DNA from 2 places in the Hymenobacter daeguensis genome. Region 1 is predicted to be linked to the other one. Evidence: riboswitches for the same ligand, from Rfam matches in the RefSeq annotation. Region 1 holds a riboswitch; the other holds the start of a gene.
The links. Region 1 has a riboswitch for cobalamin ahead of ACYVHT_RS13430 (acyl-CoA thioesterase). Riboswitches for the same ligand answer to the same signal wherever they lie in the genome.
Positions count from the first base shown of each region.

Region 2: linked by a shared signal. The riboswitch ahead of ACYVHT_RS19815 (TonB-dependent receptor plug domain-containing protein) and the one ahead of ACYVHT_RS13430 (acyl-CoA thioesterase) in region 1 are both predicted to bind cobalamin.

Region 1 covers NZ_BAAGWC010000011.1:32,608-42,664, reverse strand. The annotation lists gene ACYVHT_RS13450 (DUF7009 family protein) at 1-290, opposite strand, end outside; gene fdhD (formate dehydrogenase accessory sulfurtransferase FdhD) at 434-1,333, opposite strand; gene ACYVHT_RS13440 (cation:dicarboxylase symporter family transporter) at 1,532-2,869, shown strand; gene ACYVHT_RS13435 (putative sulfate/molybdate transporter) at 2,924-4,114, shown strand; gene ACYVHT_RS13430 (acyl-CoA thioesterase) at 4,176-4,565, opposite strand; cobalamin riboswitch at 4,713-4,936, opposite strand; gene rfbC (dTDP-4-dehydrorhamnose 3,5-epimerase family protein) at 5,040-5,630, shown strand; gene ACYVHT_RS13420 (UDP-N-acetylmuramoyl-tripeptide--D-alanyl-D-alanine ligase) at 5,739-7,043, opposite strand; gene ACYVHT_RS13415 (T9SS type A sorting domain-containing protein) at 7,146-9,464, shown strand; gene ACYVHT_RS13410 (nitrilase family protein) at 9,707-10,057, opposite strand, start outside.
Region 2 covers NZ_BAAGWC010000027.1:44,513-54,569, reverse strand. The annotation lists gene ACYVHT_RS19840 (gliding motility-associated C-terminal domain-containing protein) at 1-178, shown strand, start outside; gene ACYVHT_RS19835 (cation diffusion facilitator family transporter) at 309-1,295, opposite strand; gene ACYVHT_RS19830 (divalent metal cation transporter) at 1,484-2,845, shown strand; gene ACYVHT_RS19825 (TonB-dependent receptor) at 2,976-5,387, shown strand; gene ACYVHT_RS19820 (transporter) at 5,455-6,309, shown strand; cobalamin riboswitch at 6,365-6,577, shown strand; gene ACYVHT_RS19815 (TonB-dependent receptor plug domain-containing protein) at 6,730-8,733, shown strand; gene ACYVHT_RS19810 (DUF5074 domain-containing protein) at 8,775-9,875, shown strand; gene ACYVHT_RS19805 (hypothetical protein) at 9,976-10,057, opposite strand, start outside.

The DNA of each region.
Region 1 (10,057 bases):
AGTGGCAGGGTGTGCGAGAAGCCATTCTGGTCGGTTTCGACCCATTCTTTGGCCATCGCAAACGGCACCAGCACGGTGAGCGCGCCCGGCTCGTAGTGTACCTGCACGGGCTCTTCGTTGGGGAGGGTCTGGGCGGGCTCGGAGCCGCGTTCCAGGGCGTAGGTCAGGCGCTGCCCGGGGCTGAGGCCGAAATGCACGGCCCCTTCGACGCGGCCGGTTGCGGCAAATTCATCCAGCTCACCCTGGGATAAGCGCAGGCGTAGCGTGTCGTCTTCGATGCGGAGTTTCATGGGGCGGGATTTTGGGTAAAAGTTAAACGGTGAGGATGGAAAGCAGTTACCCGGCGGTGCGTATTTTCTGGCGGCGCGAAGTACAGTTACCGCCGAGGACGCAGAGGTTTTCGCGGAGGTTCGCAAAGCTGTTGCGGCGCGACTCAGCGTGCCTCCGCGCCCTCGGCGGTAACCTCCGCCTGTAGCCGCCAGCCGTGGCTGTAGATGTTGAACCGCTCGTCGCGCACGAAGCCCAGCACCGTCATGCCGAAGCTCTCGGCCGCCTGAATGGCGAGGCTGCTCGGTGCGCCCACGGCCGCCAGCACGCCGATGCCGGCCGCCGCCGCCTTCTGCACCAGCTCGAAGCTGACCCGGCCGCTCACCAGCAGCAGGTGCTGGTGCAGCGGCAGCCACCCGGCCAGCAGCGCGGCCCCAATCACCTTGTCCAGGGCATTGTGCCGGCCCACGTCTTCGCGCAGCAGCAGCAGCTCGCCCGCCGGCGAAAACAGCGCCGACGCGTGCTGCCCGCCCGTCTGCTCGAAGCCGGCCTGAGCGGCGCGCAGCTTTGCGGGCAGCTGGTGCACCGTTTCGTAGCGCAGCTGCGGCCCGGCGGCGGGCAGCACCGGGCAGCTGGCGGTTCGCACGGCGTCGATGCTGGTTTTGCCGCACACGCCGCAGCTGGAGCTGGTGTAGAAATGCCGCTCCAGGGCTGCGAAATCGACATTAACATGCGCCGCCAGCTCGGCGCGCACCACGTTGCCGGCTTCTTCGGCCTTCTGCACGTCGGGGCAGGGAATGACGCCCAGCAGGTCGGCTTTGCGGTGGATGAGGCCTTCGGTGAGCAGGAAGCCGGCGGCCAGCTCCTCGTCGTGGCCGGGCGTGCGCATGGTCACCGACAAGGTGCGGTGCAGGCGCTGGCCCTGGGCTTCGTAGCCCACGCGGATTTCCAGCGGCTCCTCGGCGGCCAGCTGGTCGGAGGCGGGCACGGGCGGGCCGCTGCCGCTCACTTTTTCGATGGTGGCGAATGCGTAGCTGGCGGCGGGAAGCAGAATGGCGGGGTCCATGGGTGGGCAGGATGCTTTGGTGAGGTAGAAAAGTAGAACGTCATGCAGCGCGCAGCGAAGCATCTTGCCCGCAGTCAGTAAACCAATCGTCAAATGAAAAGGATTAGTAGCGGTGGGCAAGATGCTTCGCTGCGCGCTGCATGACGTTCTTTTTCGTGTGCCGTTCTTGTGGCCCAATCCTGCCCCTGCCCGCCGCCTATGAAACTTCGCAATCTCACCCGCAACCTTACGCTTTGGGTGCTGCTGGCCATTGTGGCCGGGGCGCTGCTGGGCCACTTCCGGCCCGCTACGGCGGTGGCGATGAAGCCGCTGGGCGAGAAGTTCATCGAGGTGGTGAAGCTGTTTATCAACCCCATTATCTTTCTCACCATCACGCTGGGCATCAGTACGATGGGCGATTTGAAGAAAGTGGGGCGCATCGGCGGCAAGGCCTTGCTGTACTTCGAAATCGTGACCACGCTGGCGCTGCTCATTGGGGTGGGCGTGGCGGCGCTGGTGCGGCCGGGCGCGGGCGTGAGCACGGGCCGGCTCGATACCGGGAAGGTGGGCGAGTACACCAAAAAAGCCACGGAGTTCTCGTGGGGCCACTTCCTGGCCGATAACCTGACCTTGCAGGTGCTCATCGTGGCCATTGTGCTGGGCATTGTGCTGAGCAAGTATGCCGGCCGCAAGCCCATCATCCATTTCCTGAAGGAGTGTTCGAAATACGTGTTTCGCGGGCTGCACCTGGTGATGCTGCTGGCGCCCATCGGCGCGTTTGGCGGCATGGCCTTCACCATTGGTAAGTACGGCATTGCCACGCTGCTGCCGCTGGGCAAGCTCATGGCCACGGTTTATCTGACCATGGGCATGTTCGTTTTCCTGGTGCTGGGGGCCATTCTGCGCTACTGCGGCATTGGCATGTGGTCGTTTCTCAAGTACATCAAGGCCGAGCTGCTGATTGTGCTGGGCACGTCCTCGTCCGAAGCCGGCCTGCCGGGCCTTATGGAAAAGCTGGAAGGCATGGGCTGCGCCCAGCCGGTGGTGGGGCTGGTGGTGCCCACGGGCTACTCCTTCAATCTCGACGGCACCACGATTTACCTCTCGCTCTCGACCCTTTTTCTGGCCCAGGTGTTTCACGTCGATTTATCGGCGGGCCAGATTCTGACCATGATGGGCATCCTGATGGTGACCTCGAAGGGCGCGGCCGGGGTAGCGGGCAGCGGCTTTGTGGTGCTGGCCAGCACGCTCACGGCCATGAAGGTGATTCCGGTGGAGGGCCTGGCGCTGCTGCTGGGCGTGGATAGGTTTATGAGCGAAGCCCGCTCCATCACCAACTTTATCGGCAACGGCGTGGCCACCATTTTCCTGGCCCACACCGAAGACGCCCTCGACCACGAAACGGCCGTAGAAGCGCTGGGCAAGCGCCTGCCGCCGCTGCGCCTGCGCCGCCGCAAGGGCCTCACCAGCGGCGAGTACCTGGGCGAAGTAGCCGAGGAAGCCGCCAGCCCCGGTCCGACGGCGCAGCCGTCCGACCGGTTGTCATCAGAACGATAGCCGCACCAGCCGGCACCGGCAGCTAGGTGGCGCGGCTTCCTGAACTTACACCCAATGAACACCCTCACCCAAACTCAGCCCACGCCGCCTGCCCCCACGCGCCCGCCCATCCGCTTCGACCGCAACGAGGTGGCTGGCGCGTTCGGCGACCTCGGCACCGATTTGCCGCTGCTCATCGGCGTCATCGCCGCCTCGCGCGTCGACAGCGCGAGCGTCCTGATTCTGTTCGGGCTGATGCAGGTGTTCACCGGGCTGTGGTACCGCATGCCCATGCCCGTGCAGCCGCTCAAGGCATTCGCGGCGCTGGTCATTGCCCAGAAAATTCCCGGCCGGGTCATTTTCGGCGGCGGGCTGGCCATTGGCATCAGCATGTTTTTCCTGTCGATAACCGGGCTGATTGATGCGCTGGCGCGGCTGGTGCCCAAGGCCGTGGTGCGCGGCATTCAGTTTGGGCTGGCCCTGCAGCTGGCCACGCTGGCCCTCACCAAATACGTGGGCGCCGATGGCGCGGCCGGCTACGCGCTGGCGGCGGCGGCCTTCACGGTCACGGTGGTGCTGTTTGGCAACCGGCGCTGGCCGGCGGCGCTCATCGTCATTGCCCTGGGGGCGGCGTATGCGCTGCTTTTTAAGCTCGATTTTGCCACGGCCCAAAAGGCGGTGGGCCTGCACCTGCCCGCCTGGTACCTGCCCCAAACGGCCGATATTCTCACCGGCGCGGTGCTGCTGGCCCTGCCCCAGATTCCACTTTCGCTCGGCAATTCCATCCTGGCCACCAAGCAGGTGGCGCACGATTTATTCCCTGAGCGCCCGCCGCTCACCATCCGCAAAATCAGCTTCACCTACGCGCTGATGAATCTGGTGAACCCGTTTTTCGGGGGCTTTCCGGTGTGCCACGGCTCGGGCGGCATGGTGGGGCACTATGCGTTTGGGGCGCGCACGGGCGGCTCGGTGGTCATCTACGGCAGCATTTTCCTGGTGATGGGGCTGTTCTTCAGCCAGGGCTTTGCCGACGTGGTGCAGATTTTTCCGCTGCCGGTGCTGGGCGTGCTGCTGCTGTTCGAGGCCCTGTCGCTGGCCACGCTGCTGCGCGACATCAGCGGCCAGCGGAGTGACCTGCTGGTGGCGCTGCTGGTGGGCCTGCTCTGCGCCGGGCTGCCGTATGGCTACCTGGTGGGGCTGGTGGTGGGCACGGCCATCTACTACGCCATGCAACGCGGCTGGGTGGGGCTGGGCAAGAGCTTGTAGCACCTGCTTCAGCCTGTGCCCGCCCTCACGATGCACAGGCTGAAGCAGGTGCTACAAGGGGCTACACGCTCAGAATCGGCACGGGCTGCTTGTGCTCGTCCACGGCCACGAAGGTGAACAGGCCGGTGACGGCCTTGTGGCGCTCTTCGGAGTACATCTGCTCCACGAACAGCTCGACGCGCACTTTCAGGCTGGTGCGGCCCACGTACTCGATGTTGGCCACCAGCTCCACCAGCGAGCCGCCGGGAATGGGGTGCGTGAAATCGACCCGCTCGGAAGAAACCGTCACCATTTTCAGGCGCGAAAACCGGGTGGCGGCAATGAAGGCCACCTCGTCCATGAGCAGCAGCGTGGTGCCGCCAAACAGGGTGTCGTAGTGGTTGGTGGTGTTGGGGAAAACGGCTTTGAAGATGCGCGTTTCGGCGCGGGCAATGCGGTCGGCAAGGAGCATGGGCAACGGGGAAAAAAGGAGAAAAACGGCCTCCGCTTGCATCTCAGCCCTTGTTGCGATAAACTGACCACCGGCCGCACGCCACCCCGGCCGCGCCCCGGGCGCGGCGGTACGGCACCGCCGATGCCAGCCCCAAAGCGCGAGGGCAGCATCACTCGGCGGCCGGCAGGTCTCCTGACTTGTTTCGGATGGGCCCCGCCCTTCTCGGCCCGGTTTCGGCGGGCCAATGGGCACTGATGGGGCCACCGGCTCCGGCCCGTGGGGGCCGGGAAACTCACAGTAGCGCGTCTGTTCGGGAGTTGCACCCGATTCCCTTTTAATTTCCGCCGGCGCCTGGGCCCCGGCCGAAAACCGTCCGCTGATTGAAGGAAATCAAACCGAGAACCAACGCCGCAAAGGTACGCGCCCGAACCCGCGCACCGGCAGAAGCAGCCCGCCGGGCCGCGCCAGCCGGTGCGCGGGGCAATTTTTTCGATGCAAACCAAGCGGGCTGCGCCGCTGCGTCTTTACTTTGTGGTGATGGAAGTAAAGACATTCCCCATAGAGGGCCTGATTGAGTTTGTCCCCCGCATATTTGGCGACGACCGGGGCGTGTTTTTCGAAACCTTCAGCGCCCGCCTCATGGCCCAGGCCGGGGCCGACGCCCCGTGGGTGCAGGACAACCAGTCGAACTCCAAAAAAGGCGTGCTGCGCGGGCTGCATTTCCAGCGCCCGCCCCACGCCCAGGCCAAGCTGGTGCGTGTAGGCCAGGGCCGTGCCCTCGACGTGGCCGTCGATTTGCGGCAGGCCTCGCCCACCTACGGCCAGCACGTCCTGGTAGAGCTCACAGCCGAGCGGGGCAACATGCTCTACATCCCCGTCGGCTTTGCCCACGGCTTCATGGCGCTGGAAGACAACACGATTTTCCTCTACAAGTGCTCCGACTACTACGCCCCCGCCACCGAAGGCGGCCTGCGCTGGGACGATGCCGACCTGGGCATCAGCTGGGGCACCGAAGTAGCTCCGCTGGTATCGGGCAAAGACAATGAGCTGCCCGGCTTCAGGGATTTTGTGAGCCCGTTTTAGGCAGACAGCATTTAGCAGCTGTCCATCAACCGTTAGCCGCCGTTCGACCAGGTTCTTGCGGACCTGCTGAACGGCGGCTAACGGTTGATGGACAGCTGCCGACTGAAATCAGAGCAGCTCCACCAGGGTTTCCAGGGCCATGCCGCGGCTGCCTTTCACCAGAACCTGCCGGCCCGTCGTGGGGTGTTGGCGCAGCCAGTCGGCCGCTTCGGCTTTGGTGGCAAAGTGCCGGGCCGTGGCAGCCTGCGCGGCTGCGCCGGCCATTTCCGGCCCAATGAGCAGCACCTGCGGCAAGCGCAGCTCGGCCAGCAACTGGCCCAGGAGGCGGTGCTCGGCCGGGCTGTCGTCGCCCAGCTCAAACATGTCGCCCAGAATAGCCAGCTTGGTGTGGCCCGGCGATACCGGCCGGGCCGCGAAGCTGCGCAGCGCGGCGGCCATGCTGCTGGGGTTGGCGTTGTAAGCATCGAGCACCAGCTCGTTGCCGACGGCGGTGCGCACCAGCTGCGAGCGGTTGTTTTGGGGGTTGTAGCTGGCCAGGGCGGTGGCCACTTTGTGGGCCGGAATGCCGAAATGCAGGCCCACGGCGGCGGCGGCGGCCAGGTTGGGGAAGTTGTAGTCGCCGGTGAGCTGGGCGGCCACGTCGGTGCCATCGGCCAGGCGCAGGGCCACGGCGGGGTCGGCGGCCAGCAGGGTGGCGGGGTAGGTATCGACTAAATTGGGGTAGCTGACGCGCACGGGCACCTGTGCCGCCAGCGACGGCAGGCGGGCATCGAGCGTGTTGACGAAGGCCGTGCCGCCGGTGCGCGTCAGGAAATCGAACAGCTCGCCCTTGCCCAGGGCCACGCCCTCGGCCCCGCCAAAGCCTTCGAGGTGGGCCTTGCCGATGTTGGTGATGAGGCCGTGGGTAGGCTGCGCGATTTCGCACAGCGCCGCGATTTCGCCCCGGTGGTTGGCGCCCATCTCAATCACGGCAAAGTTGTGCTCGCCGGCCCGCAGGCGCAGCAGCGTGAGCGGCACCCCAATGTGGTTGTTGAGGTTGCCGATGGTGGCCAGCACCTGAAATTGCTGGGCCAGCACGGCCGTGAGCAGCTCTTTGGTTGTGGTTTTGCCGTTGGAGCCCGTGATGGCCAGCACCGGGATGCGGAACTGCTGGCGGTGCTGGCGGGCCAGCTCCTGAAGGGCGCGCAGCGGGTCGGGGGCGTAGGTGTAGCGGCCGGGGTCGGAGGCGGCCAGCACCACATCGTCGACCACGGCGTGGGCCGCCCCTTTTTCCAGCGCGGCAGCCGCAAAGGCCGCACCCCGGAAGTTGGGGCCGTTGAGGGCGAAAAACAGCGTGCCGGGCTGCGGCTGGCGCGAATCGGTGCTGACCTGGCCGCCGGCGGCCAGGTAGTGGGAGTAAAGCGGCGTGGGCATGAACGGAAAAGGCTTACCGGATGTAACTTGGTGCAAAGGTGGGCGCGATTTTTGTAGTTCGCGCCAACGGTCTATTTCAACTTTCCACCTCATCACCTTCCTATGCTTCGTTCTTACGCGTTGTTGCTGGCACTGCTGGCGTTTTCTCTCGCCGCCAGTGCCCAGGGCACCTTCGGGTTTCAATACCAGCCCGTGGCCAAAGTGGTGCACGGCACCGACACCCTGCGCAATGCCTGGGCCGGTGGCCTCAACACCCCCCAGTTCAGCCACATCGACCTGAATGGCGACGGGCAGCAGGACCTGTTTGCCTTCGACCACGAAACCAGCCGCTGCTACACGTTTCTGAGCGTGGCGGCTGCGGGAGCTGCCAACGGCCGCCGCTGGCAGTACGCCCCGGAATACGAAAGTGCTTTTCCGACCGACCTGCAAAGCTGGGTGCTGCTGCGCGACTACGACTGCGACGGCCGCGCCGACATCTTCACCTACATCAACGGCGGCGAAATCCGGGTTTTTCGGAATACGCTGGTCAATGGCCGGCCCAGCTTCACGCTGGCCACCAACCAGATTCGCTTTTCCGGTAACTTCTCGGGCACGGCCAACCTGACCATTGGCGGCTACAACCTGCCCGCCATTCAGGACGTGAACGGCGACGGCAAGCTCGATATCATGACCTACGATTTCATCAGCGCGTCCTACATCGAGCAGTACATCAACACCAGCCCCGGCACCTGCGGCGGGGCCCTCACCTTCACGATGACCACCAGCAACTGGGGCGGCATTGAGGCCTGCTCGGGCTGCGCGGGGTATATGTTCAACGGCCAGCAGTGCTTCACGGCCAAGCCCACCCACACGGGCGGCCACAGCATTCTGATGGTGGACCTGGATGGCGACGGCGACCAGGACATGCTCGACGGCCGCGACAACTGCCCGGAGCTGACGCGCCTGCTCAACCAGGGCACCACCACGGCACCGGTGCTCACGCAGGGCGGCGTTTCCGCCAGTTTCCCCTCGGCTGCCACGCCGGTATCGGTGCCGGTTTTTCCGGCCGGCTATTCCATCGATGCCAACTTTGATGGCCGCCCTGACCTGGTGGTGGCCCCCAACATGGTGAACAACCTGGCCGATATGGTGAGCATGAGCCATCAGATTCAGCTGTTTACGAACAGCGCCGCCAGCGGTGCGCCGGCGTATGCCTACCAGGCCGCCGGCTTTCTGCAAAACGACATGATTGACGTGAGCGAAGGTGCCGCGCCCACCTTCGGCGACATCGACGGCGATGGGTTGATGGACATGCTCATCGGCAACCAGGCCGACCGTGTGAACGGTGCGTACCGGGCCACGCTCACGTATTACCGCAACGTGGGCACCCGCACCCGGCCCATTTTCAAGCTGATGAACAGCGACTACCTGGGCCTTGCCACCCAGGCGCTGCTGGGCATCAAGCCGGTGCTGGTGGACCTGAACCGCGACAATGCCCTCGACTTGGCCTACAGCGTGTGGGACCGGGGCACCAACGTGCTGTACTACATTCTGAACACGGCTGCCGCTGGCCGGCCCGTGGCGTTCGACGCAGTGAATGCCGTTGATTTCAAGCGCCAGGGACCCGTGGGCGCTACCTATCCCAACCCCACCATTACCTCGGGGGTGCTGCCCTACGAACGGGGCAGCATGCCCTGCTTCACCGATGTGGACAACGACGGTTTCGTGGATTTGCTCATCGGCACCAACGAGCAGCGCGAGCCGGGCATGGCGCTGCGCTACTTCCGCAACCGGGGCCGGGGGCCGCTCGACAGCGCTTTCGTGCTGGTGAACAATGACTTTGGCCAGATTCGCGATGCCGCCGGCCAGCGCCCCGTCAACCTGAGCCCCACGGTGGCCGACTTCGACGGCGACGGCTTTCCCGACTTGCTGGTGGCCGACGATGCCGGCATTCTGCGCTACTATTCCAACTACCGGGCGATGGGCAGCCTGTTTTCGGAACGCAACGACGTGCTCTACAACCCCGTCAGCAGCCAGTACGAAACCAACCGCCTGGGCAAGGATGCCTACGCCCACTACGGCCTGGCCGCTGCCGATGTGAACGGCGACGGCGCCCCCGAGCTCTTCGTCGGCACCGAGTCGGGCGGCATCATCAGCTACAGCACCCGCAACCGGGGCACCGCCACGGCCACGCACACCGAAGCTGCCCGCGCCCTGGCCCTGAGCGTGTACCCGAACCCCGCCACGGCCTCAGCCACGGTCGAAACCGCCACGCCCACCCGCCTCACCGTGTTCGACCTCACCGGCCGCGTGGTGCTGACCGATGCCACGGCCCAGCGCCGCCACGCCTTGCGCCTCACCGGCCTGGCCCCCGGCGTGTACCTGGTGCGCGCCACCGGCCCCGATGGCGCCGCCGCCGTGCAGCGCCTGGCCGTGCAGTAAAAGGCCGCCTGTCATCGCGAGCGGAGCGCAGCGAAACGCAGCAAAACGCAGGCAACCGAGGCCAGCGTAGCTCATCCGGCCTCTTGATGCGACCTGCCTGAACAATGTGAAAAGCCCCGGCTCTGGATAGAGTCGGGGCTTTCTGTGGTAGAAAGGCTTTGTCACAACCCTGAGCTAGTCGCATTGGGACGACGGATGAGCTACGTTGACCTTTGGTTGCCGCGCTCCGCTTGCAATGACAGCTAGCCGCGCAGCTCAAACGCGTCGCCGTCGTTCAGCGCGGTGAAGCGGGTGCGGAATTCATCCAGCTCATCGCGCTTCAGGGTCTGGGTGAAAATGCCCGCTTCCGAGTGCGCTTCTACCAGGTAATTGCCCTTGGCATCCAGCAGGGCCGAGTCGCCGGAGTAGTCGTGGCTGAGGGCATCCTGCCCGATGCGGTTCACGCCCAGGGCGCAGGCCACGTTCTCGATGGCGCGGGCGCGGAGCAGCGTCATCCAGGCGGTGCGGCGCACGGCGGGCCAGTTGGCCACGTACAGCAGCAGGTCGTAGGGCTCAATCGGCTGGTTGCGGCTCCACACGGGGAAGCGCAGGTC
Region 2 (10,057 bases), on a different contig from region 1:
CTCGACGCAGCGCGGTGGCAAGCTGGAAATCTACAACCGCTGGGGTACCAAGGTGGAAGAGTTCAGCAACTACCAGAACACCTGGAACGCTGACCGCCAGGGCCCGGGCGTGTACTACTACTACATCACCGACAAAGCCGGTGCCAAAACCAAAGGCTGGATTGAGGTAGTGAAGTAACCCTCACCGCACTCAGCCAACAAAAAGAGCCCCGCGAATTTCGCGGGGCTCTTTTTGTTAAGGCCCTTTTTGCGAACCGGGAACGGCGCTCAGCATGGCCGGTTTTCGTGCAGTTGCTGAGGAATATGGCTCACCGCAACCGGTGACGCTCGTTCTTTACCGCGTTTTGCAGCGTCCATTCCACCTCGTGCCGGAAGGCGTGCTGCCGCACCGGGCAGTCGGCCACGAGGCACAGCGAGCACGCGGCAAAGGTGCAGGGGTCGGCGTGCACGAACATCTCCACCTCAACCGCAAAGCGCGCCCGAATGAGCTCCTCAATGTCGTGCAGCTGGGTGTGCACCTGCTCCAGGGTGAAATAGTAGGGCATCTGCATGTGGCAGTCGATGTGCAGGTTGGCGCCGTAGCGCTGCACGCGCAGGTTGTGCACATCAATCCAGGGCGCGCGGCGCTGGGCCTGCAATTCGGCAATGACCTCGGTGACCACGGCCGTGTCGGTTTCATCCATCAGGCCCGATACGGAGCGGCGCACCATGCGCCAGCCATTCACCAGAATGAAGCCGCCCAGCAGCAGGGCCGCGCCGCTGTCGAAGCGCACCATGCCGGTGGCTGCTACCAGCACCAGCGCCCCCGATGACACAATGGAAGTAAGCGCATCGATGTAGAGGTGCTGGCCATCGCCCACCAGCGCCACCGAGTTCAGGCGCTTGCCGGTGCGTACCAGCAGCAGCCCCACCACGAGGTTCACCAAGGCCGTGCTGGCCAGCAGGAGCACACCCCAGTCGGGCCGGGCCACCGGGTGCGGGTGAACGAAGCTTTTGGTGGCGCTGTAGAGGATAAACGCGCCGGCCATAAAAATCAGCCCGCCTTCGAAACCCAGCGACAGATTCTCAACCTTGCCGTGGCCGTAGGGGTGGTTTTCGTCTTTGGGCAGGCCGGCCAGGTACAGGCTGTAGAGCGCGAAGCCGCTGGTGGCCACGTTGATGATGCTTTCCAGGGCATCGGTGAGCACCGCCTGGGAGCGGGTGAGGCGGTAGGCGTAGAACTTGATGGCTACCAGCACAATGCTGACCACGAGGGAAAGCAAGCCGAGCCGGTATTTGGTTTGGGAAGAGGTCATGCAAGGGGGAGTTGGCCACAAAGGTCGGGCTTTTGGGACTAGCGGCCGGACAAGTTTGGGCGATACACAAGCCGCTTTCGGCTGGCCGGGCGAAACCTTTTCAGTAAAATCCAGTATTTAAACCGGTCAAAAATAATTTTTAGGGTAGTCTAAAAATTGTGTATATTTGTTAAAACCATCTGCTTATCGTGCCTCCTCTTACTGCTGCCGAGTCGAAAACACCTGTTCCCGAAGCCGGCTGGCGCCACGCCCGGCGCGGCAACTCGCTGAGCGAAGTGTACGCCAGCATCAAGGTGCCGGCGGCCAATGCGTCGTTCTGGCGCAAGCTCATGGCGTTTTGGGGGCCGGGCCTGCTGGTAGCCGTGGGCTACATGGACCCCGGCAACTGGGCCACCGACCTGGCCGGCGGCGCGCGCTACGGCTACACGCTGCTGTCGGTAGTGCTGATTTCCAACTTGTTTGCCATGCTGCTCCAGCACCTGGCCGCCAAGCTGGGCATCGTGACCGGCCGCGACCTGGCCCAGGCCTGCCGCGACCACTACTCGCGCCCCGTGAGCCTGGTGCTGTGGGGCCTGTGCGAAATCGCCATTGCCGCCTGCGACCTGGCCGAAGTCATCGGCTCGGCCATTGCGCTGAACCTGCTTTTCGGCCTGCCGCTGGCCTGGGGCGTAGTGCTTACCACGCTCGATGTGCTGGTGGTGCTGTTCTTCCAGAGCAAGGGTTTTCGGGTTATCGAAAGCCTGGTGGCGGGACTTATCATGCTCATTTTCGGCTGCTTCCTCTACGAAATCCTGGTATCGCACCCCGACTGGCTGTTGCTGAGCAAGGGCCTGGTGCCGCAGCCCGAAATCGTGACCAATCCGCAGATGCTGTATGTGGCCATCGGCATTCTGGGCGCTACGGTGATGCCGCACAACCTGTACCTGCACTCCAGCATCGTGCAAACGCGCGACTTTCCGAAGGACGAGCCCGGCAAGCGCTCGGCCATCAAGTTTGCCACCATCGACTCGACGCTGGCGCTGTTTCTGGCGTTTTTTGTGAATGCGGCCATCCTCGTTACGGCTGCGGCTGCCTTCCACGGCAAAGGCCACGAGAACGTGGCCGACATTGCCGATGCCTACCAGTTGCTGACGCCGGTGCTGGGCGCGGGCGCGGCCAGTGTGCTCTTCGCCGTGGCCCTGCTGGCCTCGGGCCAGAACTCGACCCTGACCGGCACCCTGGCCGGCCAGATTGTGATGGAAGGCTTCCTCGATTTGAAGCTGAAGCCCTGGCTGCGCCGGCTCATCACGCGGCTCATTGCCGTGGTGCCCGCCCTGATTGTGGCGCTGCTCTACGGCGAGAAAGGCACCGGGCAGCTGCTGGTGCTCAGTCAGGTTATCCTGTCGCTACAGCTCAGCTTTGCGGTGGTGCCGCTGGTGCTATTTACTGGTAGCAAGGCCAAGATGGGCGTATTTGTGAACCGACCCTGGGTGCAGGTGGTGGCCTGGGCGGTGTCCGGCATCATCATTCTGCTAAACGTGTTTTTGCTCTGGCAAACCTTCGCAGGCTAGCGAAGCCCTGAATCGGCGGGTTATCGGAAGTCACTTATTGCGTGACGCGGACTTGCTATGCCCTTTTGCATCGAATAAATCGACTATGAAAATAATAGCTTTACTGTTTTTGATATTGCCGCAGCTGCTGATGGCTCAGGCACTAACAATTATCGGAACGGTGCGCGATGCGCAACGCCAGCCGGTGTCGTTTGCCAGCGTGGCGGTGCTCGGCACGGCCCTTGGTGCCACGGCCGATGCGCAAGGGCGCTTCAGCCTGGACGGTGCGCCGGCTTCTGCGCAGTTACGGCTGCAGGCCAGCGCGGTCGGCTTCACGCCAGTAGTGAAAACCGTTAACCCAGCAATGGGCTTGAAGGTAGATTTTACCCTGACCGCCGCCGCCGCCGCCCTCACCGAAGTGGTGGTGACGGGCGTGGGCCGGGCCACCGAAATCCGCCGCAGCCCCGTGCCCATTGCGGCCCTGAGCAAGCGCGAGATGCAGCTCAACGCCAACACCAATGCCATTGATGCGGCCGTGCGGGGCGTGCCGGGCCTGAGTGCCGTCACCACCGGCCCCAACATCAGCAAGCCGTTCATTCGGGGGCTGGGCTACAACCGCGTGCTGACCATGTACAACGGCCTGCGCCAGGAAGGCCAGCAGTGGGGCGACGAGCACGGCCTCGAAGTAGATGGCTATGATATTGACCGCGTGGAGGTAGTGAAAGGCCCCGCCAGCCTGCTCTACGGCTCCGATGCCGTGGCCGGCGTGGTGAACCTGCTGCCCGCCCTGCCCAGCGGCCCCGAAGGCAGGCTGGGCGGCGATGCGGTGGCTGAATACCAGAGCGTCAACGGCCTGTTCGGTAATTCGCTGGGGCTGAACTACCAGAAAAACGGCTTCCAGACCAGCCTGCGGGCCAGCCACCGCCTGGCCCGCGACTACCGCAACGCCGTGGACGGCCTCGTGTACAACACCGGTTTTCGGGAGCTGACGGTGACGGGCATGGTGGGCGTGCAGAAAAGCTGGGGCAGCTCGCACCTGTACCTGACGGCCTACGACGACCAGCAGGAAATCCCCGACGGCAGCCGCGACTCGCTCAGCCGCCGCTTCACCCGGCAGGTAGGGGAGGGGATTTACGATGACATCAAAAGCCGGCCGCTGGTGACGGATGGCGAATTGAAATCCTACCAAATCAGTGCTTTGCGCCAGTACATTCAGCACTATCGGGTGTTCAGCCGCAGCACGTTCCGGCTGGGCGAAGGTGAGTTGCGCCTGCTGCTGGGGGTGCAGCAAAACCACCGGCAGGAGTTCAACCACCCCACCGCCCCCGGCCAGCCCGGCCTCGACCTGCGCCTGACCACCTACAGCTACGATGCCCGCTACCTGCTGCCCGCTTGGCACGGCGTCGAAATCACCGTTGGCGGCAACGGCATGACGCAAGTCAACCGCCACCAGGATGCCACCGATTTCCCCATCCCGGCCTATACGCTGGCCGATTTGGGCGGCTTCGGGGTGCTGAAGAAAGCTTTCGGGGCGCTGGAGCTAACCGGGGGCCTGCGCTACGACACGCGGGTGATTCGCTGGGCCGATTTCTACGTGGCCCCGAACCCTGCCACCGGCTTTGCGGGGGCTGCCGGGCCGGGCACGGCGGGCAGCGAGCTGCCGTTTCCCTCATTTCGGAATACCTACCAGGGCGTGTCGGCCAGCCTGGGCGGGAGCTATGCGCTGAGCACGCGCCTCACGCTGCGGGCCAACGTGGCGCGGGGCTACCGCGCCCCCAACATCCCCGAAATCGGCTCGAACGGCCTCGACCCCGGCGCGCACATCGTGTACTTGGGCAACCGCGACTTCCGGCCCGAATTCAGCCTGCAGGAGGATGTGGGCGTGTTGTGGCAGTCGCCCGGCTGGGAGGCCAGCGCCGAAATCTTCCACAACTACGTGCAGCATTTCATTTACCAGGCCCGTCTGTCTGATGCCGCCGGCCAGCCCGTGGAAATCGTGCCCGGCAACGCCACCTACCAGTACCAGCAGGCCGCCGCCCGGCTCTACGGGGCCGAAGTCAGCGTGAACATTCACCCGGCGGCCCTGCCGTGGCTGAGCTGGCGCAGCGGCGCGGCCCTGGTGCGCGGCCTCAACGAAAACGCCCCGCTGCTGGACCGCCTCGGCGCGGCGGCCCGCTACCTGCCGCTCATTCCGCCGCCGCAGGCCCGAACCGAGTTGCGCCTGACGGCCCCTGCCCGGCCCGGCCGCCTGGCCGAAACCTACTTCCGCATCGGCCTCGACTGCGTGGCCCGCCAACATCAGTTCTACGCCGTGGACGGGGCCGAAACCGCCACTGCCGGCTACGTGCTGCTGGGCCTGGGGGCGGGCACCACCTTCCGCACCCGCGCCGGCCGCGACGCGGTACAGCTGTTTCTGCAAGCCGATAACGTGTTCAATACCAGTTATCAGGCGCACCTCAACCGGCTGAAATACTTCGAGTACTACGCGGCCTCGCCCAACGGCCGCAGCGGCATCTACAACCCCGGCCGCAACCTGGGCGTGAAGGTGGTGGTGCCGTTTTGAGGAAGCCAAAGGCCGGTCTGAATGAAGTGAATGCCGGCGTTACGGCTTCCTGCCCCGTACAGGGCCCATGAAACACCTTTTCTGGCTCATTTTCCTGTTGCCGGCGGCAAGCTATGCGCAGGCCCCACCGAAAGCCTCGCCCTACGATTCGGCCCACTTTAGCTGGCGCAAGCCGGTGCCGCGCAACCGCCTGCGCGAGCTGCAGCCCGACCGCCCCGGCATCACCGAAAGCCCCTTTACCGTGGATGCCGGCCACGCGCAGGTCGAGGTGGATGCCCTTCGCCTCAGCAACAGCGGCTCCGGCAACGACGACCAGCGCCGCGAGCTGCACCTGGCCTACACCATGTTCAAGCTGGGCCTGAGCCGCCGCACCGATGTGCAGCTGGAAGTGCCGCTCTACAGCATTGAGAAGCAACGGACCACCGGCACCAGCGACTGGCAGGAGCGCACCGCCGGCTTCGGCGACGTGACCGTGCGCGTGAAGCACAACTTCCTGGGCGACGACCAGAACGGCTCGCTGGCCATGGCCGTCATCGGCTACGTGCGGCTGCCCAGCGGCGGCTCCACCGGCAGCGGCGGGGCCGAATACGGCGTGGTGCTGCCCATCGACCTGGAGCTGAGCGACAACCTCAACCTGGAAGCTCAGCTTGAAACCGACCTGAGCTACGACCGGGACCAGGCCCAGCGCTTTGTGCGCCTCATGCCCTCGGCCGCGCTGGAGTGGGACTTTGCCAAAAAAGTGGGCGTCGTCATCGAAGGCGTGACGCAGTGGAACACCGAGCAGCGCCGCTGGCAGGCCTCCACCAACCTTGCCCCGATTTTCAAAGTCACCGACAACCTGCAGCTCGACCTCGGCACCCACCTGGCCCTGAACCGCCTCAGCGACCACGAGTATTTTGTGGGCTTCACGTTTCGGCGCTGAGAAAAGCGGCGCTCAGGATGACCGGCGATTTCTCAGACGACAGGCGACTTCTGCTTACCTTTGCGCCTGCAATGGTGCCAGACCCCACTCCCGGGGCGCGGCTGAAAAGGGAATCCGGTTCGATGCCGGAGCTGTCCCCGCAACTGTACGCTCCACATCGGGGCGGGCCACGATGCCACTTTTTAGCTGCTGACTATCAGCGGCTAAATGGGAAGGCGGCCCGCCCGGCGGAGCAAGCCAGGAGACCTGCCAGGGCACTCACAGGTTCAGCATTCGCGGAGGACGAATGGAGAAAGAGAACAGCGGCCACCCCCGGGCAGCCGGATTACCCCCTGTTTTTCGGCCTCGGTCTGACGGTGGCTGGCTTCGAAAGAAGCGGGTCCGCGCCAGATTTTGAATCGAATTTTCTTCGCCGAAAATTTGATTCCGCTGCGTTCATTTTTCTTTAAGCCGACGGCCTTCTGGGGCGGGGTAATGGTGCTGTGCGCTGCCGGCCCGGCTGCGGCGCAGCAGCCCGCCCGCCCGGCCCCGCCCGATTCGGCGCAGCTCTCGCGGCGGCGGCACCGCCTGGCCGAGGTGCAGGTGCGGGCCGTGGGGCCGGAGCGCTTCGCCACCGGCAGCCGGCACTACGCCGCCGATTCGGTGACCCTGAGCCAGTACCGCAACGGCACCGTGGCCGAGCTGCTGCAGGAGCGCACACCATTGTATATCAAGAATTACGGGCCGGGGCAGCTGGCTTCCATCTCCATTCGGGGCACCTCGGCCCAGCACACGGCCGTGCTCTGGAATGGCCTGAACATCACCTTGCCCACGCTGGGCCAGAACGACTTTGCCCTGCTGCCCGTGGGCGCCAATACCAGCCTGGCGGTGCAGCCCGGCCCGGCCGCCGCGCTCTACGGCAGTGGGGCCATTGGCGGGGCGGTGCTGCTGAACACCGCGCCCGACTGGCAGCCCGGCATCCGGGGCACGGTGCAGGCCGATGCGGGCAGCTTTGGCCTGCGCGGCAGCAGCCTCAATGCCTCGGGCGCCAGCGGCGCGGTGGCGGTGCGCGTGGCTGCCAGCTACCGGCAGGCCGACAATAACTACCCCTACACCACGCAGGAGTTCAGCGGACCGGTGCGGCATCTGCTGACCGGCGCGGCCCTGCGCCACCAGTGGAGCCTGGCCCCGGAAGTGGCCCTGCGGCTGGGCACGGCCGGCCAGCTCACGGCCAGCGCCTGGCTCACCGATACCGACCGGGAAGTGGAGCCCGCCGCCGGCGTGGTGCGCAACGCCCGCCAGTACGACCAGAGCCGACGCTTCGTGCTGGGCTACCGTCGCCTGGCGTCGGCGCGGGCGCAGTGGGCCGTGCGTGCCGCCTGGTTTGAGGACGTGCTGAACTACCACGACCTCACCATTCTGAGCGACTCGCGGGTGCGCACCACCCAGGCCCAGGCCGAGTACACGGCCGCCGTGGGCCGCCGGGGCTCGCTGCGCCTGGGAGCTGAGGTACAGCACTTCAACGCCGCTTTCAGCGAATACCTGAACCCGGTGACGACGGAAAACCGCGCCGCCGCCTTTGCCCTGTTTCGCTACGACCCGCACCCCGGCCTGCGCCTCACCGCCAACCTGCGCCAGGCCGCGCTGCCCCAGGGCCGGCCCCTCACGCCCACGCTGGGCCTGGAGTGGGACCTGTGGACGAGCGGCCCGGCTGACTCACTCACCCATTCCCCTGGTCACTCCCTCACCTTCAAGGCCAGCGTGGCCCGCAGCTACCGTGCGCCCACGCTGAATGAGCGGTACTACAACCCCGGCGGCAACCCCGGCCTGCGCCCCGAAACCGGCCTGGGCTACGAAGCCGGCCTGCTGCATCGCATCAGTCCGGCGCCGCGCACCACGCTGCAAACCGAGCTCACCGGCTACCGCCAGCTGGTGAACGACTGGGTGCAGTGGACCCCCGGCCCCGAAGGGTTCTGGCGGCCCCGCAACCTGCGGCAGGTCCAGACCCAGGGCCTCGAAGCCAGCTCGGCGCTCACGCTGCGGCGCGGCGCGCACCGCCTCACGGCCCGGGCGGCCTACTCGCTCACCAGCGCCCGCACCAGCCAGCCCACTGCCGACGACCCCGTGCCCGCCGGCCAGCCGCTGCCCTACGTGCCGGCGCACACCGGCGCCATCAGCCTCGACTATGCCTGGCGGGGCTGGCGCATTGGCGCTACCAGCAACGCCAGCAGCTACCGCTACACCGATGCCACCGCCCGCGCCTACCTGCCCAGCTACGCGGTGCTGGGGGGCAGCCTGAGCTACACCCTGCACCCCGGCGCGGGCCTCGAAGCCCTGCTGCTGCTGCAGGCCACCAACCTGCTCGACCACACCTACGAGAGCTACGAAGGCCGGCCGGCTCCGCCCCGGGCCTTCGGGTGCAGCCTGCGCGTGGGCTGGCGCTAATGCTTGATTACCAATCTTTAATCCCCAATTTCTTTTTACTCATGCGTTTTTCTAAACTCCTCACTTTCCCCGTGCTGGCCCTGCTGGCCCTGGCCAGCTGCAGCCCCGACAACGAGACCACGACCGCGCCCTCATCCGACAATAACAGTGTGTATGTCCTCAACGAAGGGCCATTTTCCAATGGCACCGGCGTGGGCACCGTTTCGTTGTTCGATAAAACGTCGAAAGCCGTGACCAACGACCTGTTTCAGAGCGTGAACGGCCGCCGACTGGGCAACCTTACCCAAAGCATGGCCGTGCGCGACAAGCGCGGCTACATCGTGATGAACGGCTCGAACAAGGTGGAAGTCGTGTCGCTGCCCGATTTCAAGTCCGTGGGCGTGATTAATGGCCTGCAAAGCCCGCGCTACATCCTGCCCATCAGCACCAGCCGGGCCTACGTGACGCAGTGGGGCAACTACAGCACGGTGCGGGCCGGCATTAAAATCGTGGATTTGATTACCAACACCGTGGTCGACAGCATTGCCACCGGCTCCACGCCCGGCCGCCTCACCCTGGCCGGCGGCAAGGTATTCGTGGCCAACTCGGGCAGCGGCACCGTCACCGTCATCGACCCCGCCACCAACCGCGTCACCAATACCCTGACCGTGGGCGCGTCGCCTAACAGCTTCGCCCTCGACAAAAATGCCCGCCTCTGGGTGCTGTGCGGCGGCAACGTGGTGTACACGAGCAACTACAGCGCCGTCGACTACGGCCTTACCACGGCCGGCAGCCTCTACAGCATTGACCCCGCCAACCCCACCACCGGCACCACCACGCGCACGTTTGCCAGCAACCTCTTTGCCCCCAGCGACCTGCAGGCCAATGGCGCGGGCGACCAGCTCTACTTCCGCGCCGTGAATGCCTTCACCGGCAACGGGGCCGTGGTGCGCTTCGGCATTGCCGATGCCGCCCTGCCTTCGCTCACCACGCCGTTCATCACCGGGCAGTTCTACGGCCTGGGCATCGACCCCATCAGCGGCACAATCTATACCGGCACCGGCACGTTCTCCGCCGATAAAATGGCCCGCTACCAGACCGATGGCACCAAAATCGACGAAACCACGGTGGGCGCCGGCCCCAACGGCTTCGTGTTCTACTAAACCATCCTTCTTTTCCACACCTGCTTCTTTCTGCATAAAAAGGAAAAAGTCCCTCGCCGCCAGGTGAGGGACTTTTTTAATGGCCGGGAAGCGCCGCTGCTTAGTCGGCGATGCCGTCGTGGTTGCGGTCGGTGGCTTCGCCGGCGGCTTTGTAGAGCTCCTTGCCGGTGGGGCGGTGGGTG